DNA from 4 places in the Streptomyces sp. NPDC031466 genome. Region 4 is predicted to be linked to each of the others. Evidence: riboswitches for the same ligand, from Rfam matches in the RefSeq annotation. Region 4 holds a riboswitch; each other region holds the start of a gene.
What was found. Region 4 has a riboswitch for cobalamin ahead of ACZ5GP_RS06020 (cobalamin biosynthesis protein). Riboswitches for the same ligand answer to the same signal wherever they lie in the genome.
Positions count from the first base shown of each region.

Region 1: linked by a shared signal. The riboswitch ahead of ACZ5GP_RS09745 (energy-coupling factor ABC transporter permease) and the one ahead of ACZ5GP_RS06020 (cobalamin biosynthesis protein) in region 4 are both predicted to bind cobalamin.
Region 2: linked by a shared signal. The riboswitch ahead of ACZ5GP_RS23485 (ribonucleoside-diphosphate reductase subunit alpha) and the one ahead of ACZ5GP_RS06020 (cobalamin biosynthesis protein) in region 4 are both predicted to bind cobalamin.
Region 3: linked by a shared signal. The riboswitch ahead of cobN (cobaltochelatase subunit CobN) and the one ahead of ACZ5GP_RS06020 (cobalamin biosynthesis protein) in region 4 are both predicted to bind cobalamin.

Region 1 is NZ_JBVIJT010000004.1:204,616-211,967, forward strand. Features, by position in the region: gene ACZ5GP_RS09715 (CASTOR/POLLUX-related putative ion channel) at 1-1,006, shown strand, start outside; gene ACZ5GP_RS09720 (PepSY domain-containing protein) at 1,080-1,721, opposite strand; gene ACZ5GP_RS09725 (HPP family protein) at 1,856-2,404, opposite strand; gene ACZ5GP_RS09730 (energy-coupling factor ABC transporter ATP-binding protein) at 2,533-3,357, opposite strand; gene cbiQ (cobalt ECF transporter T component CbiQ) at 3,354-4,103, opposite strand; gene ACZ5GP_RS09740 (energy-coupling factor ABC transporter substrate-binding protein) at 4,110-4,484, opposite strand; gene ACZ5GP_RS09745 (energy-coupling factor ABC transporter permease) at 4,484-5,239, opposite strand; cobalamin riboswitch at 5,270-5,453, opposite strand; gene ACZ5GP_RS09750 (polyprenyl synthetase) at 5,720-5,998, shown strand; gene ACZ5GP_RS09755 (polyprenyl synthetase family protein) at 5,988-7,043, shown strand; gene ACZ5GP_RS09760 (oxygenase MpaB family protein) at 7,128-7,352, shown strand, end outside.
Region 2 is NZ_JBVIJT010000009.1:202,281-209,632, forward strand. Features, by position in the region: gene cyc1 (epi-isozizaene synthase) at 1-981, shown strand, start outside; gene ACZ5GP_RS23475 (bifunctional albaflavenone monooxygenase/terpene synthase) at 978-2,354, shown strand; gene ACZ5GP_RS23480 (ribonucleotide-diphosphate reductase subunit beta) at 2,420-3,442, opposite strand; gene ACZ5GP_RS23485 (ribonucleoside-diphosphate reductase subunit alpha) at 3,442-5,847, opposite strand; cobalamin riboswitch at 5,981-6,103, opposite strand; gene ACZ5GP_RS23490 (GNAT family N-acetyltransferase) at 6,166-6,669, opposite strand; gene mctP (monocarboxylate uptake permease MctP) at 6,758-7,352, opposite strand, start outside.
Region 3 is NZ_JBVIJT010000011.1:296,959-304,310, reverse strand. Features, by position in the region: gene cobN (cobaltochelatase subunit CobN) at 1-2,184, opposite strand, end outside; cobalamin riboswitch at 2,228-2,347, opposite strand; gene ACZ5GP_RS27680 (cobalamin biosynthesis protein CobG) at 2,462-3,913, shown strand; gene ACZ5GP_RS27675 (precorrin-8X methylmutase) at 3,925-4,551, shown strand; gene ACZ5GP_RS27670 (precorrin-2 C(20)-methyltransferase) at 4,548-6,080, shown strand; gene ACZ5GP_RS27665 (cobalt-precorrin-6A reductase) at 6,309-7,076, opposite strand; gene ACZ5GP_RS27660 (cobalt-precorrin-5B (C(1))-methyltransferase) at 7,094-7,352, shown strand, end outside.
Region 4 is NZ_JBVIJT010000002.1:696,838-704,189, reverse strand. Features, by position in the region: gene ACZ5GP_RS06030 (inorganic phosphate transporter) at 226-1,524, shown strand; gene ACZ5GP_RS06025 (hypothetical protein) at 1,537-1,764, shown strand; cobalamin riboswitch at 1,875-2,028, shown strand; gene ACZ5GP_RS06020 (cobalamin biosynthesis protein) at 2,136-3,107, shown strand; gene ACZ5GP_RS06015 (cobyric acid synthase) at 3,104-4,648, shown strand; gene ACZ5GP_RS06010 (putative cobaltochelatase) at 4,683-6,755, shown strand; gene cobO (cob(I)yrinic acid a,c-diamide adenosyltransferase) at 6,755-7,352, shown strand, end outside.

The DNA.
Region 1 (7,352 bases), on a different contig from region 4:
CGAGTTCTACCTGGCCAGCGAGGCGGCCCTGGTCGGTCGCCCGTTCGGCGACGCGCTGCTGTCCTACACCACGTCGAGCGTCGTCGGGGTGATGCGAGGGGAGCTGCCCCTGCTCAACCCGGCGCCGGAGACGCTCATCGCTCCCGACGACCTGCTCATCGTCGTCTCCCGTGACGACGACACGGTCTGGCTGGACGACTGCGCCGGGCTGGTCGAGGAGGCGGTCATGGCATCCGGCCCGCCGACTCCCGCGCGAGCGGAGCGGGTTCTCCTCCTGGGCTGGAACCGCCGGGCGCCGCTCATGGTCGACCAGCTGCGACGCCGCTCCCGGCCCGGATCGGCCGTCGACGTGGTGACCGACCACGGTGAGGCGACCGTGCGGCAGGTGGACGAGGCCGACGCGGACAGCGGCAACGAGCTGAGCCTGACCCTGCACCACGGGGATGTCACCCGTCCCGAAACGCTGCGCCGCCTGGACGTCTGCTCCTACGACAGCGTGATCGTGCTCGGCCGGGATCCCGCTCCCGGCCCGTCGCCGGACGACCCCGACAACCGCACGCTCGTCACCCTCCTGCTGCTGCGTCAACTGGAGGAGACGACCGGGCGCGAACTGCCGGTCGTCACCGAGTTGGTCGACGACCGCAACCGGGCGCTGGCCCCCATCGGCCCCGGTGCCGACGTGATCATCAGTGGCAAGCTCATCGGTCTGCTCATGGCACAGATCTCGCAGAACCGGCACCTGGCGGCGGTGTTCGAGGAGTTGTTCTCGGCCGACGGCACCGGGGTCCGCCTGCGGCCGGCCACCGACTATGTGCTGCCGGGGAGCGAGACGTCCTTCGCCACGGTCGTGGCGGCGGCACGGCAGCGCCAGGAGTGCGCCATCGGTTACCGGACGCACGGCGACCCGTCGATGAGCCTCGGCTACGGGGTGCGGATCAATCCGCCCAAGGACGAGCGGCGCCGCTGGACGGACGACGACGAAGTGGTCGTCATCGGCAGGGACTGACGGGCGGCCTCACGGACGCGGCCCGCACGCGGGCCGACGTGAGCCGTCCCGTGTGCGGGCCGCGTCCGCGGGGTCAGTCCTTGTCGACGTGTTCCCGCAGCATCTTGCGGTTGGTCGCGTCGATGTCGAACGTCGTCTTGTTCCAGTCCTCGGTCGTCACGACGTCGACGGACCACTTCGGCGCGCCGCCGTCCGTGTCGTCGAGTTCCACGGAACTGACGGTGCCCTTGGTCTTGTCGGTGGCGGTCCGGGCGGCCTGCTGCGCGGTGACGGTGGCCTTCTTCAGCAGGGCCGCCAGTTCCCGCTTGTCGTCGGTGTCCTGGTCCGCGTCCGCCCGGGCCTTGCCGGCCTTGCCGGTGACCGCGTCGATGTCCAGCAGGTGCTTGGCACCGTCGCCCGTCGCCACCTCGGCCTCCCACTTGGGAGCCTCCGGCGGCCCCTTGAGTTCGAGGGAGACCGGCTTGGAGCCGTCCACCGCGCCCACCGCGGTGCGCAGGGCCTCCTCGTGGCCCGTCTTCACTTTCGGGATGAGCGCCTTGCGCTCGTCCTGGTCCTCGGTCAGCGGGGAACCGCTCCCCGAGACGGACGGTGTGACCGCGGCAGTCCGCGCGGTGGCCGCGTCGCTCTTCGTGTCGTTCCCGTCGTCGTCATCGCCGCAGCCGGTGAGCAGGACCGCCGTCGCGGCCGCCGCGCACACCAGTCCGGTGCCGCGCACGACCGGGAGTCGCCGACGCCTCTGAGCAGAGTTTCTGTCTGTGGTGACCATGAGGGCACGTTAAGCGACATATATCGCAGATGCCCGCAAAAGAGGTGCCAGAAGGGGGATGTGCACCATCAGAGGGACCGGGCCTACCACCAATAGGCGGGGTAGCGGGGGCTGCCCGGGCGTACCCGTGAGGCGGCCCAGCCGGTCACGACGAGCAGGACGGCCGACCCCAGCAGCAGCGGTACGAAGGTCCAGGGCGCCGGCGCGTGCAGGACGATCACCACGGCGGTCGCACACGCGGGCGAGTGCGGGGTGCGGGCCACCGTCATCACGGCCAGGCCGATCCCGGCCGCTATCGCCGCCGCCCACGGTGAACCGCCCGCGATGCCGAGCACCCCGTATCCGACACCGGCGCACAGCAGGTGGCCGACGACCACGCTGCGCGGCTGGGCCAGCGGCAGTCCGGGCGCACCGTGGATGATCGCGGCCGATGCCGCGAGCGGGGGTATCAGCACGGGCTCGTGGATGAGCGAGCCCACGGCGACCAGGGCCAGCAGGACGGCGGTGACGGCGCCGGCGCTGTGGGCGGCGGTGCGCGGCGGCGGCGGGGCCGGGGCGCGGCCCGCGAGGCGGTCCAGGACGCGGGGCCCGGCAGGCGAAAGCGGCGCCTCTATGGCTTCATCGATGCTCAAAGAAGTGATCTTTTTCGGGGCTCGGCCGTCAGGGGAGCCCCGCGCGGCAGGTGAGGAGAAGGGCAAACGCCCGCAATTCTACGCTTCTCCCTGTCGTCGCCGCAGGTCAGGGGTGCCGTCAGCCGCTCTCATGTCAGGGCCGCGAGTTCCTCCGGAGTACGCGGGCCCTCCCCCGCGCCGGCCGGGAGCCCGTGCGCCCGCAGCAGCTCCGCGACGGCGATGCCCCACGGCAGGCGCAGCCCCGCCTGGGCCAGCAGGTCCCGGCGGGCCAGCATGTCCGCCACCGGGCCGGTGCACACCCCCGAGGGCGTCAGCAGGGCCGCGTCGTCCGCCCATCGCAGGGCCAGGTCCACGTCGTGGGTGGCCATGACCACGGTGGTCCCGGTGTCCCGCAGGCCCTGCAGGGTGGCGAGCAGGCGCTCCTGGCCGTCGGGGTCGAGGCCCGCTGTCGGTTCGTCGAGGATCAGCAGGCGTGGACGCATCGCCACGGCCCCCGCGATCGCGGTCCGTTTGCGCTGGCCGTAGGAGAGGAGATGGGTGGGGCGGTCGGCCAGGGCGCTGATGTCCAGGGCCGCGAGCGCCTCGGCGACGCGCGCGCGGACCTCGGCATCGGGCAGACCGAGGTTCAGCGGCCCGAAGGACACGTCCTGTTCCACCGAGGCGGCGAACAACTGGTCGTCCGGGTCCTGGACGACCAGCTGAACGGTGGTCCGCAACCGCGTCAGACCCTTGCGGTCGTACGTGACCGGGGTGCCGTCGGCCCTCAGGTGACCGGTGTCCGGTCGCAGGCCGCCGCTCAGCAGCCGCATGAGGGTCGTCTTGCCGCTGCCGTTGCGCCCGAGCAGCACGAGTGCCCTGCCCTCGGCCACGTCGAAGTCCAGGTCGCTGAGGACGGCCGGCCCGTCCTCGTACGCGTAGGAGGCGCCGCGCAGCACCAGCAGGGGCTCGCTCATCCAAGAAGCCTTTCCATGACGAAGGTGAGGGCGGTCAGGACCGCCAGGAGTGCCACGCCCGCTCCCACGAACCGCCGCGAGACGCGGGCCTCGGGCACCAGCACCCGCAGGGTGCCGTCGTAACCGCGTCCGGCGAGTCCGCCGTGCAGCCGGCTCGCCCGGTCGAAGGCCCGCACGAACGACGTGGCGCCCAGACCCGCGAGGGAGCGCCAGGCGGCGGCCCGTGTGGTGTGGCCGAGGCGTGCCGCCTGCGCCTGGCGGATGCGGGTCATGGCGTCCAGGAGCAGGAAGCTCATCCGGTAGGTCACCAGGGCGACGTCCACGACGGGCGCCGGGATGCCCGCCTTGACCAGGCGGGGCAGCAGATCCGACATCGGGGTGGTGAAGGCGAACAGGAGCACGCCGAGCGAGGCCGCCGAGGTGCGCAGGAGCAGGCCTCCCGCCCGCGCGGGCCCTGACTCCGCAAGGCTGACGAACCCGTCCGGGCCGCCGAGCTGGACGAGCAGGGTCAGCGCTCCGGTGACGCAGAAGCCGAGCGGTACGCGGTAGGCGCGCCACAGTTTGCGCGGCGGCACACCCGCCGGGCCGAGCAGCAGGACGATCGCGGTGGCCGCGACCAGGGCGGCGCCCGGCCAGGGCGGCAGGGAGATCGCGAGGAGGGTGAGGCCGAGCCCGAGTACGGCCTTGTCCACGGGGTGGCGGCGGCGCCAGCGACTGCTGTGCGCCGCCACGTCGATGGGCAGCACTGCCGGTCAGAGCTGCCCGGTCTTGGGCTCGGCGCCCTCGTCATCCGGGAGCTGCTCGGCGTGGGCCTCCTGTGCCTGCCGGCGTTCGGCGCCCTGCCTGCGGCCCTTGCGCAGGCCGAAGTAGTACGCGAGGACGCCGGCGCCGAGGGCCGCCTGGAGGGCGAAGAGCGCGGATTCGATTTCACCAGAGGGGGGCTCGTACAGGGGTGAGAACCACGGTTTGTAGTCCGGCTCGAGTTCGGTGATCGCCGTCTCCGCCTGGGCGTCGGCGCCGGTGAACGGTTCCTTTTTGTGGTCGCCGAGCCCGAGCGCCAGGGGCAGCACCGCGAGCGCCGCCACGACCACGAGCAGCAGGAGGTTGATCTTCGTGTTCCGGCTCATCATGCGCTGGCCTCCCTGTGCGTCTCGTGCGCCTGCTGCTTCGCGGGGGTCTCCTGCGTCGCGGGGGTCTCGTGCGGCGTGGCGGGCCGTTCGGCCTGCGGCAGCACGCCGAGCCGCGCCAGTTCGCCCCTGCTGGACTGCACGAGCAACCGCATGACCAGGACGGTGAGCAGCCCCTCGCTGACGGCGAGGGGGATCTGCGTGACGGCGAAGATCCCGCCGAACTTGCCCAGCGCGCCGAGGAAGCCGCTGCCGGGGTCCGGGAACGCCAGGGCCAGCTGGACACTGGTGACGCAGTACGTGGACAGGTCGGCGACGAAGGCCCCGAAGAACACGGCGGCCATCAGCGGCACGTCGAACCGCCTGAGCAGCCGGTAGACGGCGTAGCCGGCCCACGGCCCGACGATCGCCATGGAGAACACGTTGGCGCCCAGGGTGGTGAGCCCGCCGTGGGCGAGCAGCAGGGCCTGGAACAGCAGTGTGATGGTGCCGAGCACCGCCATGATCGGCGGCCGGAACAGGATCGCGCCCAGTCCGGTGCCCGTCGGGTGCGAGCAACTGCCCGTCACGGACGGGATCTTCAGGGCGGAGAGAACAAAGGTGAAGGCCCCGGCGGCTCCCAGGAGCAGGGTGCTCTCGGGGTGTTCCTTGACCTCACGGGTCAGACAACGGACTCCGTGGACGACGAACGGCGCGGACGCTACGCCCCAGGCGATCGCGTGCGCCGGCGGGAGGAAACCCTCGGCTATGTGCATGGCTCAGCAGACCCTCTCCAGCACCTCGTGGATGGACAACGTGCCTTGGCCGGTCTCCTGGCTGACGGGTCGTACCGACCGGACTCCGCCTTCCCGGGCACATGTGTGCCCAGTGGCTGCCGCGAGGGCTGGAGCCGGACTTCCCGATCACAGTGGCGAGGGCCGCACCGGCATCACACCGGATTTCCCGTTCACCAAGGCGTGGTGACATTAGTGCGCGACGGAGGGGCCTGACAACTTGCCCGGGCGATTCCGATCGTGGTCAGACGAGCCCGACACCCTGCGGGAACGGCCCCACGAGGACTCCCGGTTCGCTCGAGCAACGCCCGTGCGGCGTGTCGGCAACACGAGAGCGACGCGTTCACTCGATCGTGAGTTTCGGCCGGGCCGCACCCTGCGGGTGGTCATCCTGTGAGCGGCGACACGAGACGGTGGCCGGGCGGATGGGCCCCGGCGGAATGTCCTCCTGGGGGAAATGTCATGACGCGGGAAGCGAGCCGCATCGTCGGCTTCGGCGAGCGGGCGGTGCTGCTGGCGGCGGGGCTGGCCGACCTCGGGGTCAGCACGCTGGGCACGGCGGTGGGTACGGTACGAGGGCTGCTGCACCGCTCGGACGCGGCGGACCTGGCGGCGGACGCCGAGCACGATCTGCTGGCGCGCGGGCGCCTCGTGCGGGACCGGTACGCGGCGGTGCCCCCGGCCCACCTGGAGATCCTGGCCCGGCGCGCGCTGGCTCGGCGGGCCGCCGATGGCGTCTGACCTGTGGGAACCCGCACGGTTCAAGGACCGCGTCGACGCGGTGCTGCGTGAGTTCGTCGGCCAGGAGGCCGAGCGCTTCGCGGACGTCGATCCCCTCCTTCATCCGGTGGCCGAGCAGCTGGCGGCGGCCGTCGCGGACGGCAAGCGGCTGCGGGCGGCCTTCTGCTACTGGGGCTGGCGCGGGGTGGGCCAGCCCGACAGTGACGCGCTGGTGCGGGCGGCGGCCTCGATGGAGCTGGTGCACGCCGCCGCGGTCGTGCACGACGACCTCATCGACGACAGCCCGCTGCGGCACGGCCGCCCCACCGCCCATGTGGCCCTGCGGGGCTGTGTGCCCGACCGGCCCCGCGCGTCGGCCGACGGCAGGTCGCTGGCGATGCTGGTGGGCGATCTGCTGATGGGGCTCGCCGGGCAGCTGTTCGCCGCCAGTGGTCTGCCCGCCGCCTATCTGGCCCGGGCCCGCCCCCTGTGGTCGGCGCTGGCCCGGGAGCTGATCGCGGGCGAGTGCCTGGAGATCCTACGCACAGGAGCCGACCCCGACACCGCGGCCTCGCTGAAGGTGATCCGGTACAAGACCGCCAAGTACACCGTCGAGCAGCCCCTGTTGATCGGCGGGGCGCTGGCGGGTGCGGCCGGCCGGCTGCGGGCGGGCTACACCGCGTACGGCCTGCCGCTGGGTGAGGCGTTCCAGTTGCGCGACGACCTGCTCGGCCTGTTCGGCAGCCCCGAGCGCACCGGCAAGGCCAACGCCGACGACGTGCGCGGGCACCGGCCGACGGCCCTGCTGGCCGAGACCTGGCGCCTGGCCGGAGCCGGTCAACGGGATCAACTGCGTGCCCTGCTGGGCCGGCCCGATCCGGGCGCGGCGGATCTGCACGCCGTCCGCGAGGTGATGTGCGCGCTCGGGGCGCCCGACCGTATCGAGGACATGATCTCCGTCCGGGTCGAGGAGGCCCTGGACGCCCTGCACGAAGCGGACCTGCCGACACCCGCCGCCAAGGCCTTGACCGATCTGGCGCATGCGGCGGCGGCCCGCCTGTCCTGACCCCCGCGTGGGACGGCGGCCACCCGGTCCTCGGCCTGCCTCCCTCGGCCGTGGCCATCACCTTGGAAGACGAGGAACCCTGTCATGCTGTACACCGAGGCATCGATGAACGCCTTGCGCGAACCCGGGGACGAACTGGCCGATGCCACCGTCGCCACGCTCTTCGAGCGCGGGGAGGTCGGCAAGTTCAACACGTTGATGCGTTACGTCTCCACCGCCGGCTCTCCCCTGCCGGACGGGCTGCCGGACGTCGCCAGGGACTATCTGGCGGCCACCAGCCATCCCCCGCCGTGGGTGGACTGGGGCGAG
Region 2 (7,352 bases), on a different contig from region 4:
CAGGAGAAGTCCAGGAGCTGGTTGCGCGAAATGCGGCTCATGCCGCCGGACAAGGTCGAGCGGTACGCGGACAGCCTCTGCTACACCGACCTGGTGGCGGGCTACTACATTGGCGCACCGGACGCGCTGCTGACCGCGATAGCGGACCTCAGCAGCTGGTTCTTCGCCTGGGACGACCGGCACGACCGGGACTCCGTGCACGGCAGGGCGGAGCAGTGGCGGCGGCTGTGCCAGGGCCTGCACGGCGCCCTGGACGCCCCCCGGCTCCACCTGCGCCACCGCGACCCGCTGATCGCCGGGTTCGCCGACTGCGTCCGCCGCCTGTACTCCTTCCTCGGACCCAGCTGGAACACGAGGTTCGCCCGCCACTTCCACCCCGTGATCGACGCCTACGACCAGGAGTTCGAAAACCGGCGCGGCGGCGCGGTCCCCACCGTCGAGGCGTACGTGGAGCTGCGCCGCCTCACGTTCGCGCACTGGGCGTGGATCGACCTGCTCGAACCCACCGCGCGCCGCGAACTGCCGCGCTCCATAAGGAAGCACCCCGCGTACCGGCGGGCGGCCCTGGCCACCCAGGACTTCTCGGCCTGGTACAACGACCTGTGCTCGCTCCCCAAGGAACTCGCGGGAGACGAACTGCACAATCTCGGCATCAGCCTCATTCACCACGAGGGGATGACACTCGAAGAAGCCGTCCGGGAAGTCCACCGGCGAGTCGGTCGGTGCGTCACCGATTTCCTCGCGGCCGAACAGGAAGTGCTGCAACTCGTCGAGGAATTGACCGACGGAACCGTCGAAGGAAAAGAGCTCGCGGACGCGGTGAAATCCTGCGTCTTCAACATGCGGAACTGGTTCTCTTCCGTGTACTGGTTCCATCACGAATCCGGCCGCTATCGGGTGGACAGCTGGGACGACCGGTCCATTCCCCCGTATGTCACGGAAGACGTCCTGGCGGAAAACGAACTGGTGGGTGAGGAATGAGCGTCGAATCCGCGACACCCGCGCCGGCCGCCCCGGGGTCCGGCCCGCTGCGCACCCCGCCGCTGGTCCGCGGCGCTGTCCCCGTACTGGGTCACGCCTGGCACCTGGTGCGCGACCCGCTCGGCTTCCTGTCCGCGCTGCGGGACCATGGAGACCTCGTACGGATCCGGCTGGGACCGAGGACCGCCTACGCGGTCTGCGACCCCGAACTCGTCGGCGCGATGCTCAAGCGCCCCGAGTTCATCGTCGGCGGACCGCTGTGGGACACCCTCGAAGTGCTCCTCGGCAAGGGCGTGGCGACCAGCAACGGCAAGCTGCACCGGCGCCAGCGCCGGATGATGCAGCCCGCGTTCCGGCCCGAGCGGATCGCCGACTACGCCAAGGTGATGGAGGAGGAGGCGCGCGCCACGGCGGCCCGCTGGCGGCCGGGCGCCACGGTCGACGTGAGCGCGGAGATGTTCCGCACGGCCGTGCGCATCGTCTCGCGCTCGCTCCTGGAGGTCGACTCGATCGGCGAGAAGGCGGACCGCATCGCCGACTCGCTGCACACCGTCTTCCAGGGCCTCTACCGCCGGATGGTGCTCTCCGTCGGGCCGCTCTACCGCGTACCGACCCCCGCCAACCGGCGCTTCGGGAACGCGCTGGCCGATCTGCACACGCTGGTCGACGAGATCGTCCGGGAGCGCCGCGCGGCCGGCCCCGGCGGCCCGCAGGACCTGCTCGCGGAATTGCTGCGGGCCAGGGACGATTCCGGGGAGCCGCTGACCGATCAGGAGATCCACGATCACGTGGTTTCCCTCGTCGTCGCCGGAGCGGAGAATGTCGCGTCCACACTGGCATGGACGTTCCATCTGCTCGCCGAACACCCGGAGCAGGAAAGGCGGTTGGTTGAAGAAGTAAATTCCGTGGCCGGGGATCGCGCGATCACATTCGCCGATCTGGGATCCCTGCCGCACCTGCGCAATGTCATCACCGAGGCGATGCGCGTACGCCCGGCCGCCTGGATATTCACGCGCCGGTCCGTGACCGAGGCCGAGCTGGGCGGCTATCGCATTCCCGCCGGCGCGGACATCGTCTACAGCGTGTACGCGATGCAGCGCGACCCGCGTTCCTTCGAGCGGCACCTGGAGTTCGACCCGGACCGCTGGCTCCCCGAACGCGCCCAGGAGGTACCGGAGTTCGCGATGATGCCGTTCAGCGTCGGCAACCGGAAGTGCCCCGGGGACCACTTCAGCCTGGCCGAGCTGGCCCTGATCCTGGGCACGGTGGTGCCGAGGTGGCATCTGGCGCCGGTCGCGGAGACCGACACGGGCACGCGGGTCGGCATCACCCTGCACCCCAAGCGGCTCGTCCTGCGCGCCGAGCCGCGCTGAGCGGCCGGGTGGGCCCGCCCCGCCCCCCGTGACGGGGGGGGCCCACACGTTCGTGACAGCCGTCCCTAGAACTCGTCGTCGAAGGAGACCGAACCCTCGACCGCGACCTGGTACGCCGACGGACGTCGCTCGAAGAAGTTGGTCAGCTCCTGCACGCCCTGCAGCTCCATGAAGGAGAACGGGTTCTGCGAGCCGTAGACCGGCGCGAAGCCGAGGCGCTGGAGGCGCTGGTCGGCGACGCACTCCAGGTAGGCGCGCATCGAGTCGGTGTTCATGCCCGGCAGACCGTCGCCGCACAGGTCGCGGGCGAACTGCAGCTCCGCCTCGACGGCCTCCTTCAGCATGTCCGTGACCTGCGTCCGGAGCGCGTCGTCGAACAGCTCGGGCTCCTCCTTGCGCACCGTGTCCACCACGTCGAAGGCGAAGCTCATGTGCATCGTCTCGTCGCGGAAGACCCAGTTGGTGCCGGTCGCCAGGCCGTGCAGCAGGCCGCGGCTGCGGAACCAGTAGACGTAGGCGAAGGCACCGTAGAAGAACAGGCCCTCGATGCACGCGGCGAAGCAGATCAGGTTGAGCAGGAAGCGGCGGCGGTCGGCCTGCGTCTCCAGCCGGTCCAGCTTCTCGACCGAGTCCATCCACTTGAAGCAGAACTGCGCCTTCTCGCGGATCGAGGGGATCTCCTCGACCGCGTCGAACGCGGCCGCCCGGTCCTGCGGATCGGGCAGATACGTGTCGAGCAGCGTCAGATAGAACTGGACGTGCACGGCCTCCTCGAACAGCTGACGGCTCAGGTACAGCCGCGCTTCGGGGGAGTTGATGTGCTTGTAGAGCGTCAGCACGAGGTTGTTGGAGACGATCGAGTCGCCGGTCGCGAAGAACGCGACGAGGCGGCCGATCAGGTGCTGCTCCTCGGGCGTCATCTTCGCCAGGTCGGTGACGTCCGAGTGCAGGTCGACCTCCTCCACCGTCCAGGTGTTCTTGATCGCGTCCCGGTAGCGCTCGTAGAAGTCCGGGTAGCGCATGGGGCGCAGGGTCAGCTCGAAGCCCGGGTCGAGGAGGTTCTTCTCGCTGTTCGTCGTGGTGCTCATTACTGGCAGGCCTCGCAGGACTCGGGGTTTTCCAGGGAGCAGGCGACGGCCTCTTCGGCCGTGACCTGCGCGGGGACGGGGGCGGTGGTGGCGGCGCCGGAGCCGGCCGCGCGGGCGATGCGGGTGGCGGGGCGCGAGCGCAGGTAGTACGTGGTCTTCAGACCCCGCTGCCAGGCGTAGGCGTACATCGAGGAGAGCTTGCCGATGGTCGGCGTCTCCAGGAAGAGGTTGAGGGACTGCGCCTGGTCGAGGAACGGGGTGCGCGCGGCGGCCATGTCGATCAGGCCGCGCTGCGGGATCTCCCACGCGGTGCGGTACAGCGCGCGGACGTCCTCGGGGATCCAGCCGAAGCCCTGTACCGAGCCGTTGGCCTCGCGCAGCGCCTCACGGGTCTGCGCGTCCCAGACGCCGAGCCGCTTCAGCTCCTGCACGAGGTAGGCGTTGACCTGGAGGAACTCCCCGCTGAGCGTCTCGCGCTTGAAGAGGTTGGAGACCTGCGGCTCGATGCACTCGTACACGCCCGCGATGGAGGCGATGGTGGCGGTCGGCGCGATGGCCAGCAGCAGCGAGTTGCGCATGCCGGTCTCGGCGATACGTTCCCGCAGGGCCGCCCACCGCTCGGGCCAGGTCAGCTCGACGCCGTAGTGGTCCGGGTGCAGCACGCCCCGCGCGGTGCGGGTCTTCTCCCAGGCGGGCAGCGGGCCGTTGCGGACGGCGAGGTCGGCGGAGGCCTCGTACGCGGCGAGCATGATCCGCTCGGCGATGCGGGTGGAGAGCGCACGCGCCTCGGGGGAGTCGAAGGGCAGCTTCAGCCGGAAGAAGACGTCCTGGAGGCCCATCGCGCCGAGGCCCACCGGGCGCCACTTGGCGTTGGAGCGCCCGGCCTGCTCGGTCGGGTAGAAGTTGATGTCCACGACGCGGTCGAGGAAGGTGACGGCGGTGCGGACGGTCTCGTCGAGGCGCTCCCAGTCGATGTCGCCGCTCGCCGTGTCCACGAAGGCGCCGAGGTTCACCGAGCCGAGGTTGCACACGGCCGTCTCGCCGTCGTCCGTGACCTCCAGGATCTCCGTGCAGAGGTTGGAGGAGTGCACGGTGTGGCCGGGCTCCGCCGTCTGGTTGGCGGTGCGGTTGGCGGCGTCCTTGAACGTCATCCAGCCGTTGCCGGTCTGCGCGAGGGTGCGCATCATGCGGCCGTACAGGTCGCGGGCCGGGATGGTCTTCTTCGCGAGCCCGGCGGCCTCGGCCTCGCGGTAGGCGGCGTCGAACTCCTCGCCCCACAGGTCGACCAGCTCGGGCACGTCGGCCGGGGAGAACAGCGACCAGTCCTGGTCGGCGGCGACCCGGCGCATGAACTCGTCCGGGATCCAGTGCGCGAGGTTGAGGTTGTGCGTGCGGCGCGCGTCCTCACCGGTGTTGTCGCGCAGCTCCAGGAACTCCTCGATGTCGGAGTGCCACGTCTCCAGGTAGACCGCGGCGGCGCCCTTGCGCCGGCCGCCCTGGTTCACGGCGGCGACCGAGGCGTCCAGGGTCTTCAGGAACGGCACGATGCCGTTGGAGTGCCCGTTCGTGCCGCGGATGAGCGAACCCCGGGAGCGGACGCGGGAGTAGGACAGGCCGATGCCGCCCGCGTGCTTGGAGAGCCGTGCGACCTGGTGGTAGCGGTCGTAGATGGAGTCCAGCTCGTCCAGCGGGGAGTCGAGGAGGTAGCAGGAGGACATCTGCGGGTGGCGGGTACCGGAGTTGAAGAGCGTCGGCGAGGACGGCAGATAGTCCAGGCGGCTCATCAGGCGGTACAGCGCGGCGACCTCGTCGAGCGCGCGCTCGCTGCCGTCCTCCGCCAGGCCGCTCGCGACGCGCAGCATGAAGTGCTGCGGGGTCTCGATGACCTGCCGGGTGATCGGGTGGCGCAGCAGATAGCGGCTGTGCAGGGTGCGCAGGCCGAAGTACTCGAAGCGGAAGTCGGCGCCGTCGGCGAGCGCGCCCTCCACCAGCGCGTCGAGCCGGGCCGCGTGTTCGGTCACGAAGGACGCCGTGCGGTCGGCGATCAGGCCCTCGCGGTGGCCGACCGCGACGGAGTCGGTGAAGGAGCGCACGCCCTGCGTCGCCGCCTCCTCGCGGATGCCGATCGACAGGAGCCGTGCCGCCAGCTTGGAGTACGCCGGGTCCTCGGAGATGAGCCCCGCGGCCGCCTCGGTGGCCAGCTCCCGCAGCTCGGCCTCGTCGGCCCGCGCCGAGCGGCCGCGCAGCGCGGCGGCGGCCACCCGGCCGGGGTCGGCGTCGGGCAGGTCGGCGGTGAGGTCGGTCAGGGTGCGCAGCAGCGCGGTCCCCGGCCCGTCGGTTCCTTCGGCACCCTGGGCGGTGGGCGTCGACGGCGCTGACGCGGGTTCGGCAGGCGCGATGGTCACGTGGGGGCACTCCCTCGCTCGGCTCTGGGCCAGGGGGGAGGGATGGGCGCACACGGGCGCACCCGGGCAGGGCGGCGTACCGCGTCCACCGGCCCACTCCACGAGGCCCGGACGGTCGGCACCCGGACCGGACGGTACGGGTGCGCTGCCGGCAGGTCCTCGGACTCCGCGTACGCCGAATGCGTACACATGCACCGTTGCGGGACAGTTCCGGACTTGCACCGGATTCCCCTGCGGCGACAGCGAGCACGAGCATACATCTTGTGCCGGGCCTTGGAGGCGGGCCCACATCTTGTGTCGGCTCGCGGGGGGCGGCGCCTACAGCGTCAGCGTGTACGCCAACAGCGGCACCGTCTCGATGGGCCTCCAGTCGCGTTCGGGCGCGCGCCGGAAGCCCAGGCGCTCGTACAGCCGGTGGGCGGTGTGCATCGACGTCTGGGTGGACAGGACGAGCCCGGTGCGGCCCGCGTCCTTGGAGCGCCGCACGCACTCCCGTACGAGCGTCTCGCCGACGCCTCTGCCGCGGGCCTCGGGGGAGACGGCCAGCATGCGGATCTCGGCCTCGCCGGCGCGGGCGATGTCCGCCATCGGGCCGCCGGACGGCACGTAGGTGACGCAGCCGAGCGCCTTCCCGTCCGCCGCGGCCACCAGGACCTCGGCGGCGGCCGCGCGCGCCGCCACGTCGCGCAGCACCGCGAGGTAGGGGTCGTCCGCCCCGAAGTCCAGGTGGCCGTCGGCGAGATAGGCCTGTGCGGTGAGGGCGCCGAGCGCCTCGTACTCGTCGGGGTGTGCGGGTCTGATCGTGAGGGTGGTGTTGTCCATGCGGCGCAGTGTGCAGCACGGGCACGGCGAAGGGCCGCCGAATTTCCGGCGGCCCTTCGTCATGCGGCCCTGCGTCACGGGGTCGTGTTCAGTGCGCGGCGCCCGCCGTCGCCGGCGGCAGCTCCTCGACGACGCCGGGGTCACCCGCGTCCGCGGTGTAGTCCTCGGGGGAGGTCTCGTCGATGCCGTCGGGGGCCTTCAGCGCCCGCATGGCGAAGGTGAGGACCACCGTCACGAGCACGTTCAGGACGAACGCGGTGAGGCCGATGTAGCCGATCTCGCCGATGCCCGGGATCGAGTCGGACGAGCCGCCGAAGTGCTTCTGCGTCGGCGAGGCGACACCGTAGGCGGCCAGCGTGCCGTAGACCATGCCGACCGCCCAGCCCGCGAGCAGCGCCCAGCGGTGGAACCAGCGGGTGAACAGGCCGCCGACCAGGGCGGGCATGGTCTGGAGGATCCAGATGCCGCCCAGGAGCTGGAAGTTGATCGCGACGGTCTTGTCCATGGTGAGGACGAAGACCAGCGCGCCCACCTTCACCAGCAGCGAGACCAGCTTGGAGACCTTGGTCTCCTGCTCGGGCGTCGCGTCGGGCTTGAGGAAGTCCTTGTAGATGTTGCGGGTGAAGAGGTTCGCGGCCGCGATGGACATGATGGCCGCGGGGACCAGCGCGCCGATGCCGATG
Region 3 (7,352 bases), on a different contig from region 4:
CTCCTCGGCCTCGTCGGCGCTCACGCGCGTCGCCGCGGACTCGTCCAGGCCGAGCGCCTCGCGCAGACCGGGCAGGGCGGAGGTGCCGCCCCAGATCTGGCGGGCGCGCAGGACGGCGAGGACGAGGTTGACGCGGTCGCCGCCCGCCGGGGCGGTGCCGAGGACGTGCAGGCCGTCGCGGATCTGCATGTCCTTGATCTCGCAGAGCCAGCCGTCGACATGGAGGAGGAAGTCGTCGAAGCCGTCGTCGTCCGGGCGGTCCTCCAGGCCCAGGTCGTGGTCGAGCTTCGCGGCCTGGATGAGCGTCCAGATCTGCGCCCGGATCGCGGGCAGCTTCGCCGGGTCCATCGAGCTGATCTGCGCGTACTCGTCCAGGAGCTGCTCCAGGCGCGCGATGTCGCCGTAGGAGTCGGCGCGGGCCATGGGCGGCACGAGGTGGTCGATGAGCGTGGCGTGCACGCGGCGCTTGGCCTGCGTGCCCTCGCCCGGGTCGTTGACCAGGAACGGGTAGATCAGCGGCAGGTCGCCGAGCGCGGCGTCGGGGCCGCAGGCCGCCGAGAGGCCCGCGTTCTTGCCGGGCAGCCACTCCAGGTTGCCGTGCTTGCCGAGGTGGACCATCGCGTCGGCGCCGAAGCCGCCGTCGGCCGCGGGGGCCGCGATCCAGCGGTAGGCCGCCAAGTAGTGGTGGGAAGGCGGCAGATCGGGGTCGTGGTAGATCGCGATGGGGTTCTCGCCGAAGCCGCGCGGCGGCTGGATGAGGATGAGCAGATTGCCGCGCCGCAGGGCGGCCAGCACGATGTCGCCCTCCGGGTCGCCGCCGTCGCCCACCCGCGAGCGGTCCAGGAACATCTCGCCGGGCGGCGGCCCCCAGTGCTGCTCGACGGAGTCCCGCAGCTCCTGCGGCAGCGTCGCGTACCAGCGCTTGTAGGCGGCGGCCGGGATGCGGACGGGGTTGGCGGCCAGCTGCTCCTCGGTGAGCCATTCCTGGTCGTGGCCACCCGCGTCGATCAGCGCGCGGATCAGCTCGTCGCCGTCGCCCGAGACGAGGCCGGGGATGTCGGCCTCGGGGCCGAAGTCGTAACCCTCGGCGCGCAGCCTGCGCAGCAGCGCGACGGCGGAGGCGGGGGTGTCCAGGCCTACCGCGTTGCCGATCCGCGAGTGCTTGGTCGGGTACGCGGAGAGCACCAGCGCGAGGCGCTTGTCGGCGGCCGGGATGTGCCTCAGGCGTGCGTGGCGTACGGCGATCCCGGCGACCCGGGCCGCCCGCTCGGCGTCGGCGACATAGGCGGGGAGCCCGTCCTCGTCGATCTCCTTGAACGAGAACGGCACGGTGATGAGGCGTCCGTCGAACTCCGGGACCGCGATCTGGCTCGCGGCGTCGAGCGGCGAGACGCCCTCGTCGTTCTCCTCCCAGGCCGAACGCGACCCGGTCAGGCACAGCGCCTGGAGGATCGGCACGTCGAGCCCGGTCAGCGCGCCTGCGTCCCACGACTCGTCGTCACCGCCCGCGGAGGCCTCGGCGGGCTTGGTGCCACCGGCGGCGAGGACCGTCGTGACGATGGCGTCGGCGGGGCGCAGCGCGTCGATCAGCTCGGGCTCGGGGGCGCGCAGCGAGGCCACGTACAGCGGCATCGGGCGGGCGCCCGCGTCCTCGATGGCACCGCACAGGTCGTCGATGAACGCGGTGTTGCCGCTCATGTGGTGGGCGCGGTAGTACAGCACCGCGACCGTCGGGCCCTCGATGTCGCGGGCGGCGCGCTCCAGCGGGCCCCAGGACGGCGCGGGCGCCGGCGGGTCGAAGCCGTGGCCGGTGAGCAGCACGGTGTCGGAGAGGAAGCGGGCCAGCTGCTCCAGGTTCGCGGGGCCGCCGTGCGCGAGGTAGGCGTGGGCCTCGGCCGCGATGCCGACGGGCACCGTCGAGGAGGCCATGAGCTGGGCGTCGGGTGCCTGTTCGCCGGTGAGCACGACCACCGGCAGACCGCTGGCGATGAGCTGGTCGAGCCCGTCCTGCCAGGCGCGGACACCGCCGAGGAGGCGTACGACGACGAGGTCGGCGCCCTCCAGGAGCGAGGGCAGCTCGGCGAGGTCCAGGCGGGAGGGGTTGGCGAACCGGTAGTCGACCGGACCCCCCGCCGCGCGGGCGCTGAGCAGGTCGGTGTCGGAGGTCGACAGCAGCAGAAGCATGCGGGCGCAGGCCTTCCTCGGGGTGTCCGCGCCCCGGGTGGTCGTATGGACGGCAGGAGTTCCTGGCTCGCCCCACCTCGGTGGGGCTCACAGTGGCGGGACCGCGCCGGATTCGCACCGGCCTTCCTCCCTCGGGTCCTGGTGGACCCACGCCGTCGCTGGCGTCGGCGGACCTGGCGGGCCGCCGCCTGCATAGTAAGTCCTGCCCGCCGCCGGTGGGGCGGCCGCCTGCCGGGACGGCCCGTCTCGGGAGGCGACCGGCCGGATCGGCGTGGGTATGCTCGCCGCCATGCCGCCCAGCCGAGCACCTTCCATGAACCAGGGCGAATCCCCCCTACGTGATCGGGTGCGCGACCGGGGCGACGCCTGTCCCGGGGCCCTGCGTCTGCACCGCGCCGACGACGGCGCGCTGGCCCGACTCCGGCTGCCCGCAGGACTTTTGACGGTACGTCAGGCGCTGGCGCTGGCCAACGCGGCCGAGCGTCTCGCGGACGGGAACCACAGCATCACCTCGCGCGGCAACATCGAGCTGCGCGGCCTCGGCGAGAGCTGCGGCGGCGAACTCTCCGCGCTCCTCGCGGACGCCGGCCTGCTGCCCTCCGAACGCCACGAGCGCGTCCGGAACATCGTGGCCTCCCCGCTGGCGGGACTCGACCGACTCGGCCACGCCGACGTGCAGTTGTGGGCCCGCGAGCTGGATGGGCTCCTGTGCGGGCAGGACTGGACGACAGCGCTTTCCGGCCGTTTCCTCTTCGTTCTCGACGACGGGCGCGGGGATGCCGCCGGGCTCGGCGGCGATGTGACCTTGATCGCAGAATCGGGCGGTACGGCGCTGGTACGCGTCGGGGACAGCGCCCGGCGGCTCCCGGGCCCCGACGCCCCGCGCGCCGCCCTCGCCGCGGCCGGGGCCTTCCTCGCCGCGGCCCGCGAGGCGGGCAACGGCGCGTGGCGGGTGACGGAACTGCCGGCCGGGCGGGGCGTGGACCTGGCGGAGGCGTTGGCGGCGGCGGGCCTCACGACGGAGCCCGTGACGCCGGACGCCTCGCCGAGCGGGTTCCCTTCCGCCGGGCGACCGCCGGCCGGGGCGGCTTCTGGGCTGACGGAGACCTCCGCGGCGTCCGGGTCGTCCATCCCGTCCACCCTTGCCTCCGCGCCGCCCGCACCCCCCGCGCCCAGCGCCCCGTCGGCCGCCGCCCCGCCCGCCCCCGGCGTCATCGGTGACGCCGACCTGGGGTACGCGGTCGTGGTGAGTGCCCGGCTCGGCCGGGTGAGCGCTGCCCAGTGGCGTGCCCTGCTTCCCGCGCCCGGCGGGGAGATCCGGGTCACCCCGTGGCGCGGCTTCGTCGTCCCGGGCTTCGCGGACGAGGCCGCCGCGCGCGAGCGGCTGCGCGCACTGGCCGACGCCGGTTTCCTCACCGACCCCCGCTCGCCCTGGCTCGGCGTCGGCGCCTGCACCGGACGCCCCGGCTGCGCCAAGTCCCTCGCCGACGTCCGCGCGGACGCCGTCCCCGGCGCCGGGGGCCTGCCCGTCCACTGGTCCGGCTGCGAGCGCCGGTGCGGACATCCGCGCGGCGACTGGGTGGACGTACTCGCCACCGGAGAGGGGCGCTACGAGGTGAGCGTGCGCACCGGCGGCAGCACGGCACCCGTGAGCGGCGGGACATTGACCGAGACGGTCACGACAGCACGTACGACATCCGCAACCACCACCACAACGGCCACGAGATGAGCGAGAGCACAGTGTTCGACTACGAGAAGGACGGCGCGGCGATCTACCGCGAGTCCTTTGCCACCATCCGCGCGGAAGCGGACCTCGCCGGTCTGCCCGCCGACATCAGCCAGGTCGCGGTGCGGATGATCCACGCCTGCGGGATGGTCGACCTCGTCCGCGACCTCGCCTTCAGCCCGCGGGTGGTGGCCGACGCCCGCAAGGCGCTGCGCGACGGCGCGCCGATCCTGTGCGACGCGAACATGGTCGCGAGCGGCGTCACGCGCAAGCGGCTGCCCGCCGACAACGACGTGATCTGCACCCTCACCGACCCCTCGGTCCCCGACCTCGCGGCGCAGCTCTCCACCACCCGCAGCGCGGCCGCCATGGAGCTGTGGCGCGACCGCCTCGAAGGCTCCGTCGTCGCCATCGGCAACGCGCCCACCGCGCTCTTCCGCCTCCTGGAGATGATCGAGGCGGGCGCCCCGCGCCCGGCCGCCGTCCTCGGCATACCGGTCGGTTTCGTCGGCGCCGCCGAGTCCAAGGACGCCCTCTCAGCCAACCGCCTCGGCCTGGAGTACCTGGTCGTACGCGGCCGCCGGGGCGGCAGCGCGATGGCCGCCGCCGCGATCAACGCGATTGCGAGCGAGGCGGAGTGAACACCGAGACCCGGACCCCCAAGGGCAAGCTGTACGGCGTCGGCCTCGGCCCCGGCGACCCCTCCCTGATGACCGTCCGCGCCGTCGAGGTCATCGCCGCCGCCGACGTGATCGCCTACCACTCGGCCCGGCACGGCCGCTCCATCGCCCGCCGGATCGCCGAGAAGCACCTGCGCGCCGACCACATCGAGGAACCGCTGGTCTACCCCGTCACCACGGAGACCACCGACCACCCCGGTGGCTACCGCGGCGCCCTGGACGACTTCTACGAAGAGGCCGCCGCCCGCCTCGCCGCGCACCTGGACGCCGGGCGCACCGTCGCCGTCCTCGCCGAGGGCGACCCGCTCTTCTACGGCTCCTACCAGCACATGCACAAGCGGCTCGCGCACCGCTACGACACCGAGGTCATCCCCGGTGTCACGTCGGTCAGCGCCGCCGCCGCCCGCCTCGGCGAACCCCTCGTGGAGGCCGAGGAGGTCCTGACGATCCTGCCCGGCACCCTCCCCGAGGAGGAGCTGGCCGCCCGCCTCGCGTCGACGGACTCGGCGGTCGTCATGAAACTCGGCCGCACGTTCGGCAAGGTGCGCGGCGCCCTGGAGCGCGCCGGCCGCCTCGACGAGGCCCGCTACGTCGAGCGCGCCACCATGGACGGCGAGCGCACCGGCCGCCTCGCCGACGTGGACCCCGAGTCGGTGCCCTACTTCTCGGTGGCGGTGCTGCCGAGCCGGGTGGCGCCGCTCACGGGCGGCCCCGGGCCGGAGCCCGTCGCGGACCGCCGCGGCGAGGTCGTCGTGGTCGGCACCGGCCCCGCGGGTCCCCTCTGGCTCACCCCGGAGACGCGCGGCGCGCTCGCCGCCGCCGACGACCTCGTCGGCTACACCACGTACATCGACCGGGTACCGCGCCGCCCCGGCCAGCAGCGGCACGGCTCGGACAACCGGGTGGAGTCCGAACGCGCCGAGTTCGCCCTGGAGCTGGCGCGGCGCGGGCGGCGCGTCGCCGTCGTCTCGGGCGGCGACCCCGGCGTCTTCGCGATGGCCACGGCCGTCCTGGAGGCCGCCTCGCAGGACGCGTACGAGGACATCCCGGTGCGGGTGCTGCCAGGAGTGACCGCCGCGAACGCCGCCGCCGCGCGCGCGGGCGCTCCCCTCGGCCACGACTACGCCACGATCTCCCTCTCCGACCGGCTCAAGCCGTGGGAGGTCATCGCGGAACGCCTGGCCGCCGCGGCCGCCGCGGATCTCGTCCTCGCCCTCTACAACCCCGGCTCGCGCAGCCGCACCTGGCAGGTGGGCAAGGCGCGGGAACTGCTCCTGGAGCACCGGACGCCCGATACGCCGGTCGTCCTCGGCCGGGACGTCGGAGGCCCGGAGGAGTCGGTACGGGTGGTGCGCCTCGGGGACCTCGATCCGGCCGAGGTGGACATGCGGACGCTGCTGATCGTCGGCTCTTCACAGACGCGGTGGACCCGGCGGGGCGCGGGAGAAGGAATCGTCTGGACCCCGCGGAGGTACCCGGAGGGGGGCTGAGAAGCCCCTGCGGGCGGCTGGGAGCCGACCGCGCAGTTCCCGCGCAGCTGTCCAAGGCCCGAGCCGGGCGCCCCTTAAGGGGCGCGGGGAACGGCGCGCTCAGCCACGACGTACCCGCGGGCGGTTATGTCCGAGGGCTGACGGGCGCCGCGCAGCTGTCCAAGGGCCGAGGTGGCGCCCCTTCAGGGGCGCGGGGAACTGCGCGGCCAGTTCCCGCCGGCCCGCGGGTCAATGACGGCCCGCGGAGCGCTCCCGCTGGAGGAGGAGCCAGGCCACCGCCTCCCGAGGCGTGGTGACCACGGCGGCCGAGGCAGGCGCGACGGGGCGCCGGACCACCACCACCGGTACCCCCGCCTCGCGCGCGGCGACCAGCTTCGGCGCGGTCGCCGCGCCCCCGCTGTCCTTCGTCACGAGGACGTCGATCCGGTGCGCGCGCAGCAGCTCGCGCTCGCCGTCGAGCGTGAACGGGCCCCGCTCCAAGAGGGTCTCCATGCGGGCGGGGAACGGCGGCTCCGGCGCGTCGACGGATCGTACGAGGAACCACAGCCGTTCCAGCTCCGGGTCCCCGGCGAACGCGGCGAGGCCCATCCGCCCGGTGGTGAGGAAAACCCGCTCACCAAGGGCCGGAAGCACCCGCGCCGCCTGCTCCAGGGAGTCGACCGGATGCCAGTCGTCGCCCTCACCGGCGACCCAGCCGGGCCTGCGCAGGGCGAGCAGGGGAACATGGGCCGTGGCGGCGGCCTCCGCCGCGTTGAACGAGATCGTCCCGGCGAAAGGATGGGTGGCGTCGATGAGCGCGTCCACGCGGTGCTCCCGCAGCCACACCGCCATCCCCTCGGCCCCGCCGAACCCGCCGACGCGGACCTCGCCGGGCGGCAGCCGGGGCGCCGCGACCCGTCCCGCGAGGGAACTGGTCACCCGCAGCCCCGCCTCGCCCACGAGCAGCTCCGCCAGGCGACGGGCCTCGGTCGTTCCCCCCAGAATCAGTATGTGCACGGAGTTCGGTTTCCTTCATGAGTGAGCCAAGTGGGCCAGATGAGCCAGGTGGGCAGAGTCGGCCGAGCGAGCCGGGTCAGGCAAGCGGGCCGAGTCGGCCGAGCGGGTCCGACGAGCCGGGTGCGGCGAAAGGCGGGCGCGGCGCCCAACTCAAGCACACCGGTCTGCGGTCCGGCTGGACGACCGGCGCCTGCGCGACGGCGGCGACCACGGCCGCCTACACGGCGCTGCTCACCGGCGACTTCCCCGACCCGGTGACGATCACGCTGCCCAAGG
Region 4 (7,352 bases):
GAAGGGGGGTGCGCGAGGGCGCCCGGGAGGGTGGCGGAGGGCGACACTCCGGCTGGTTCAGGGGCCCCGAGCCGCCACTCCGTACGATCGCTCGCAGACGCCTGGAGGATATGGAGAGGCGGCGCTCCGCTTAGGGTCACCGCGTCGCCCGGCCCAGTTCACTTTCCGTTCACCCAGGTTGCCTACGTTTCTCATGCCACTGACGTCCAACAGAAGCCTGGGTAAATGGAACACATCACGCTTCTCCTCGGGATCGTGATCGTCACCGCTCTCGTGTTCGATTTCACGAACGGTTTCCACGACACTGCCAACGCGATGGCGACGACCATCTCGACCGGCGCTCTCAAGCCCAAGACGGCGGTGGCCATGTCCGCCGTGCTGAACCTCGTCGGAGCCTTCCTCTCCGTCGAAGTCGCCAAGACGATCTCAGGCGGCATCGTCAACGAGGACGGCCTCAAGACCGAGGTCATCTTCGCCGCGCTCGTCGGCGCGATCCTGTGGAACCTGCTGACCTGGCTGGTGGGCCTGCCCTCCAGCTCCTCCCACGCGCTCTTCGGCGGCCTCATCGGCGCCGCGGTCATGTCGATGGGCTGGTCGTCGATCAACGGCGGCACCGTCGTCACCAAGATCCTCATCCCGGCCCTCGCCGCGCCGCTCGTGGCGGGCCTCGCCGCGATGCTGGCCACCCGCCTGACCTACCGGATCGGCCGCAACACCGACACGCGGGCCACCGCCAAGGGCTACCGCGCGGGCCAGATCGCCTCCGCGGGCCTCGTCTCGCTGGCCCACGGCACGAACGACGCGCAGAAGACCATGGGCATCATCACCCTCGCCCTGGTCACCGGCGGGGTCCTGAGCCCCGGCTCGAACCCCCCGCTGTGGGTCATCGTCTCGGCCGGTGTGGCCATCGCCCTCGGCACCTACCTGGGCGGCTGGCGCATCATCCGCACCATGGGCAAGGGCCTCACCGACCTCCAGCCGCAGCAGGGCTTCGCCGCCCAGACCAGCGCCGCGACGGTCATCCTCGCCTCCTCGCACCTCGGCTTCTCGCTCTCCACCACCCAGTCCTGCTCCGGTGCCGTGATGGGCTCGGGCCTCGGCCGCAAGGGCGGCGTGGTCCGCTGGTCGACCGCGAGCCGCATGTTCATCGCCTGGGGCCTGACCCTGCCGGCCGCCGGCCTGGTGGGCGCGGGCGCCGAGTTCCTCACCCAGCAGGGCCCCTGGGGCGTCGCGGCCACCGCCGCGCTGCTCATCGCGGGCGCCACGGTGATCTGGGTGCTCTCGCGGCGCAACTCCGTGGACCACACCAACGTCACCGACGACGAGATCCGCCGCGCCGCCACCCCGGGCGCCGAGCCCGCGGGCGTCGTGACCACCGCCATCGCCGCCGTCTCCCCGCCCCCCGCGGGCACGCTGACCGCCGTCGGCGCCCCCGCCGGCGAACCGGTCAAGGCCACCATCGCGGCCCCGACCACGACCTCGACCGGCGCCATGGCGGACCCCGCCCGGCCCGCGACGGTGTAAGGACACATCAGCATGCACATCGACTGGGCAGCTCTCGGTTCGGTCTTCGGAGTCAGCCTCGCCGTGACGGTGGCTCTCGTGGGCCTGTTCACCCTCGGCGTCGTCGGCCTCTCCAAGCAGGAGACGGCCGCCGCCGCCCCGGCCGGCGGCTCCGCGGCCCTGGCCCGTACCGGCGCGTACGCCTGCTTCGCCCTGTGCGCGGCGGCCGTGGCGTACGGGATCTATCTGATCGTCGCCTGACGGCAGCGGTCCCCCGGTGGGGCGCGGGACGTGTCTTCACGTCCGGCGCCCCACCGTCGTATGTGGGGCTCCGCACACTCTCCCGCCGCAGGTCAACGGCGAGTTGACGGGCGTTCGCGGGGCGTGGTGGACTTCCGGGGCCAACTACGGCGGCAGAAGAGGAAGCCGGTGCGAATCCGGCGCGGTCCCGCCACTGTCACCGGGAGGCCGTCACGGACGCCCTCCCGGAAAGCCAGGAACTCTCGCCGCCGATCACGTCGAACCAGGGCGCGGACACCCTGAGTGAGGACATATCGCCATGCGCGGCCGCCCGTTGCCGGACCACTTCCCGAGCGTCAGCTCCCTTCTCGGCACAGCGGCCGGCTGAGCCGATGAGTGCCGACCGCGACTTCGCGTACGGCGCCGCCGCCGGCCTCCTGGGCGACCTGCTGCTCGGCGATCCCCGCCGCGGCCATCCGGTCGCCGGGTTCGGACGGGCGGCGGGCGCCGTCGAACGGCTGCTGTGGCGCGACCACCGCGGATGGGGCGCGCTGCATGCCGTGGTGTGCGCCGGGGGCGCGGCGGGTGCCGCCGCCCTCGCCGCCCGTCTCGTACGCCGCTCCCCCGCCGCGTCCGTCGCGCTGACCGCCGCCGCGACCTGGGCCGTGGTCGGCGGGACCTCGCTGGGCCGGGAGGCGCGGGCCGTCGGCGGCGCCCTCGAAGCGGGGGACATCGAGGTGGCCCGGGAGCGGCTGCCCCATCTATGCGGGCGGGACCCGCAGGCGCTGGACCGCGACGGCATCGCGCGCGCCGTGGTCGAGTCCGTCGCCGAGAACACCTCGGACGCCGTGGTCGGCGCGCTCGTGTGGGGCGCCGTCGGCGGGGTGCCGGGGCTCGTCGCCTTCCGTGCCGTGAACACCCTCGACGCGATGGTCGGGCACAAGTCGCCCCGGTACCGGCGCTACGGCTGGGCGTCGGCCCGGCTGGACGACGTCCTCGGCTGGCCGGGGGCGCGGCTCACCGCGGGGCTCGCGGCGCTGGCCGGGGGCTCGCCCTCGGGGGCGGTGCGGGCGTGGCGCGCGGACGCCGCCGAACATCCGAGCCCGAACGCCGGGCCCGTCGAGGCCTCCTTCGCGGGGGCGTTGGGCGTGCGGCTCGGCGGCACCCTCTCGTACGGGGGGCGGGTCGAGCACCGGCCCGTGTTGAACGCGGACGGGCGGGACGTGCGCGTGGCGGACATCGAGCGGGCCGTGCGGCTCTCCCGGCGGGTCAGCTGGCTGGCGCTGGGGGTCGCGGTGGCGGCCCGGCGGGTGCTGGGGTCGACGAGGTCGCCGCGAGCGGCGAAGTCAGGGAGAAGAGCATGAGCGGTGGACTGCTGGTCGCCGGGACCACATCGGACGCCGGGAAGAGCGTCGTCACCGCGGGGATCTGCCGGTGGCTCGCCCGCAAGGGTGTGTCCGTCGCGCCGTTCAAGGCGCAGAACATGTCGTTGAACTCCTTCGTCACCCGTGAGGGCGCCGAGATCGGCCGGGCGCAGGCCATGCAGGCGCAGGCCGCCCGCGTCGAGCCGAGCGCGCTGATGAACCCCGTCCTGCTCAAGCCGGGCAGCGACCGCTCCAGCCAGGTCGTGCTCATGGGCAAGCCGGTGGGCGAGATGAGCGCGCGCGGGTTCTTCGGGGGGCCCGGCGGCGCGTCCTGCGGGACACCGCGGGAGGGAGGGCGCCAGGCGCTCCTGGAGACCGTCGTGGGGTGTCTGGAGGAACTGCGGGGCACCTACGACGCCGTGATCTGCGAGGGCGCGGGCAGTCCCGCCGAGATCAATCTGCGGCGCACCGACATCGTGAACATGGGCATCGCACGCGCCGCCCGCTTCCCCGTCCTGGTGGTCGGGGACATCGACCGGGGTGGGGTGTTCGCCTCGTTCTTCGGGACGACGGCGCTGCTGAGTGCGGCCGACCAGGAGCTGGTGGCCGGGTATCTCGTCAACAAGTTCCGGGGGGACGTCTCGCTCCTGGAACCCGGCCTCGACATGCTCCTGGGCCTCACCGGCCGGCGCACCTTCGGTGTGCTGCCCTACCGGCACGGGCTCGGCATCGACGAGGAGGACGGCCTGCGGGTGTCCCTGCGGGGCGCCGTGCGGGAGTCCGCCGTGGCGCCGCCGGTCGGCGCGGACGTGCTGCGGGTCGCGGTGTGCGCGGTGCCGCTGATGTCCAACTTCACGGACGTGGACGCGCTGGCCGCCGAGCCGGGTGTCGTCGTGCGGTTCGTGGACCGGGCCGAGGAGTTGGTCGACGCCGACCTCGTGGTCGTGCCGGGCACCCGGGGGACCGTACGGGCGCTCCAGTGGCTGCGGGAGCGCGGGCTCGCGGACGCGCTGGCGCGCCGGGCCGCCGAGGGGCGGCCGGTGCTCGGGATCTGCGGCGGCTTCCAGGTCCTCGGCGAGCACATCGAGGACGACGTCGAGTCGCGGGCGGGCTCCGTGGCCGGGCTCGGGCTGTTGCCGGTGCGGGTGCGGTTCGCCCGGGAGAAGACGCTGGCCCGGCCGGTCGGCGAGGCCCTCGGCGAACCGGTCGAGGGGTACGAGATCCATCACGGGGTCGCCGAGGTCGCCGGCGGGGAGCCGTTCCTGGACGGCTGCCGGGTCGGTGAGGTGTGGGGCACGCACTGGCACGGGTCGCTGGAGAGCGACGCGTTCCGGCGCCGCTTCCTCACCGAGGTGGCGCGCGCGGCCGGGCGCCGCTTCGTGCCCGCGCCGGACATCAGCTTCGCCGCCCTGCGCGAGGAGCAGCTGGACCTGCTCGGTGACCTGATCGAAGAACACGCGGACACGGACGGGCTGTTGCGCCTGATCGAGAAGGGCGCGCCGGCCGGTCTGCCGTTCATCGCGCCGGGCGCGCCGTCATGAGCACCGCCCCGCACCACCGCACCAAGGAGGCTCTGTGAGTACCCCGTATCCGTTCACCGCTCTTGTCGGGCAGGACGACCTGCGGCTCGCGCTGTTGCTGAACGCCGTCTCGCCCGCCGTCGGCGGCGTGCTCGTGCGGGGTGAGAAGGGCACCGCCAAGTCCACCGCCGTACGCGCCCTGTCGGCGCTCCTGCCGCGGGTGCCGGTCGTCGCCGGATGCCGTTTCTCGTGCGACCCGGCGGCGCCCGACCCGAACTGCCCCGACGGCCCGCACGAGGCGGGCGGTGCCACGGCGCGGCCCGCGCGGATGGTGGAGCTGCCGGTCGGCGCTTCCGAGGACCGGCTCGTCGGCGCCCTCGACATCGAGCGGGCGCTTGCGGAGGGCGTCAAGGCCTTCGAGCCCGGACTGCTCGCCGACGCGCACCGCGGCATCCTCTACGTCGACGAGGTCAACCTCCTCCACGACCACTTGGTCGACCTCCTTCTGGACGCGGCCGCGATGGGTGCCTCGTACGTCGAGCGCGAGGGCGTGTCCGTGCGGCACGCCGCCCGCTTCCTGCTCGTCGGCACGATGAACCCCGAGGAGGGCGAGCTGCGGCCGCAGTTGCTCGACCGGTTCGGGCTCACCGTGGAGGTGGCCGCGTCCCGGGAGACCGACCAGCGCGTGGAGGTCGTGCGGCGGCGGCTCGCGTACGACGACGATCCCGAGGCCTTCGCGGGGCGTTTCGCCGCGGACGAGGCCGCGCTGCGCGAGCGGGTCGTCGCGGCGCGGGCGCTGCTGCCCCAGGTCGTCCTGGGCGACGGGGCGCTGCGGCAGATCGCGGCGACCTGCGCGGCGTTCGAGGTGGACGGGATGCGGGCGGACATCGTGATGGCGCGCACGGCGACGGCGCTGGCCGCCTGGGCCGGGCGTACGGAGGTCACGAGCGAGGACGTGCGGCAGGCCGCGCTGCTCGCGCTGCCGCACCGCAGGCGCCGCAACCCCTTCGACGCGCCGGGGCTGGACGAGGACAAGCTCGACGAGACGCTGGAGGAGGCCCGCGAGGACGGCGCTTCCGAGGAGCCCGAGCCGCCGGAGGGCGACGACGATCCCGACGGGGGCGGCCCCGACGGTGGCCCCGACGGCGGCCCGGGCGGCGGGCAGCCCCCCGCGGACGGTCCCACCGCCCCCGACCTGCCCTCCCAGCAGCAGGGGCCGGGTTCCGACGAGGCGCCGGCCCCGCAGGAGCCCGCCCCGGCGCCCGGCGCGGGTGCCGGTGAGCAGCGGGCGGTGGGCGCCGCCGAGCCGTTTCGCACGAAGACGCTGAGCGTGCCCGGCATCGGCGAGGGCGCCGCCGGGCGGCGCTCGCGGGCCCGGACCGAGCACGGGCGCACGACGGGTTCGCGGCGCCCCCGGGGCGCGCTGACCAAGCTGCACCTGGCGGCGACCGTGCAGGCCGCGGCGCCGCACCAGAAGGCGCGCGGGCGCTCCGGCCCCGGGCTGGTCGTCCGCCGTGACGATCTGCGGCAGGCGACACGGGAGGGCCGTGAGGGCAACCTCGTGCTGTTCGTCGTGGACGCCTCCGGGTCGATGGCGGCCCGGCAGCGGATGAGCGCCGTGAAGGGCGCCGTGATGTCCCTGCTGCTCGACGCCTACCAGCGGCGCGACAAGGTGGGGCTGGTGACGTTCCGGGGCAAGGACGCCGAGGTGGCGCTGCCCCCGACGTCGTCGGTGGACGCGGCCGCGGCCCGGCTCGAATCGCTGCCGACCGGCGGGCGCACCCCGCTGGCCGCGGGCCTGCTGAAGGCGCACGACGTCCTGCGCGTCGAGCGGCTGCGGGACGCGGCGCGGCGGCCGCTGGTGGTCGTGGTGACGGACGGGCGCGCCACGGGCGGGGTGGAGCCGGTGGCCCGGGCGGGGCGCGCGGCGCGGCTGTTCGCGGCCGAGGGCGTCGCCTCGGTGGTCGTGGACTGCGAGTCGGGTTACGTACGGCTGGGTCTGGCCGGGCAGTTGGCGGGCGAGCTCGGCGGGACGGCCGTGACGCTGGACGAGCTGCGGGCGGATTCGATCGCCGGTCTCGTCAAGAACGTACAGGGAATGAACTCGACCACGAGGAGGGCCGCCTGATGCCGCAGGGACAGCCGAGTGTCGTACCGGACGACGGGCTCACGACACGCCAGCGCCGCAACCGCCCGCTCGTCTTCGTCCACACGGGCGTCGGCAAGGGCAAGTCGACCGCCGCGTTCGGGCTCGCGCTGCGGGCCTGGAACCAGGGCTGGCCGATCGGGGTGTTCCAGTTCGTGAAGTCGGCGAAGTGGAAGGTCGGCGAGGAGAACGCGCTGAAGGTGCTCGGCGCCTCCGGCGAGGGCGGCACGGTCGCCTGGCACAAGATGGGCGAGGGCTGGTCGTGGATCCAGCGCGCTCCCGCCGAGGGCGAGTTGACCAACGAGGACAAGGCCCGCGAGGGCTGGGAGCAGGTCAAGCGCGACCTCGCCGAGGAGACGTACAAGCTGTACGTCCTGGACGAGTTCGCCTATCCGATGCACTGGGGCTGGATCGACACGGACGAGGTGGTCGAGGTCCTGCGCGAGCGCCCCGGCACCCAGCACGTGGTCATCACCGGCCGCAACGCGCCGCAGAAGCTGGTCGACTTCGCGGATCTCGTCACCGACATGTCCAAGGTCAAGCACCCGATGGACACCGGCCAGAAGGGCCAGAGGGGCA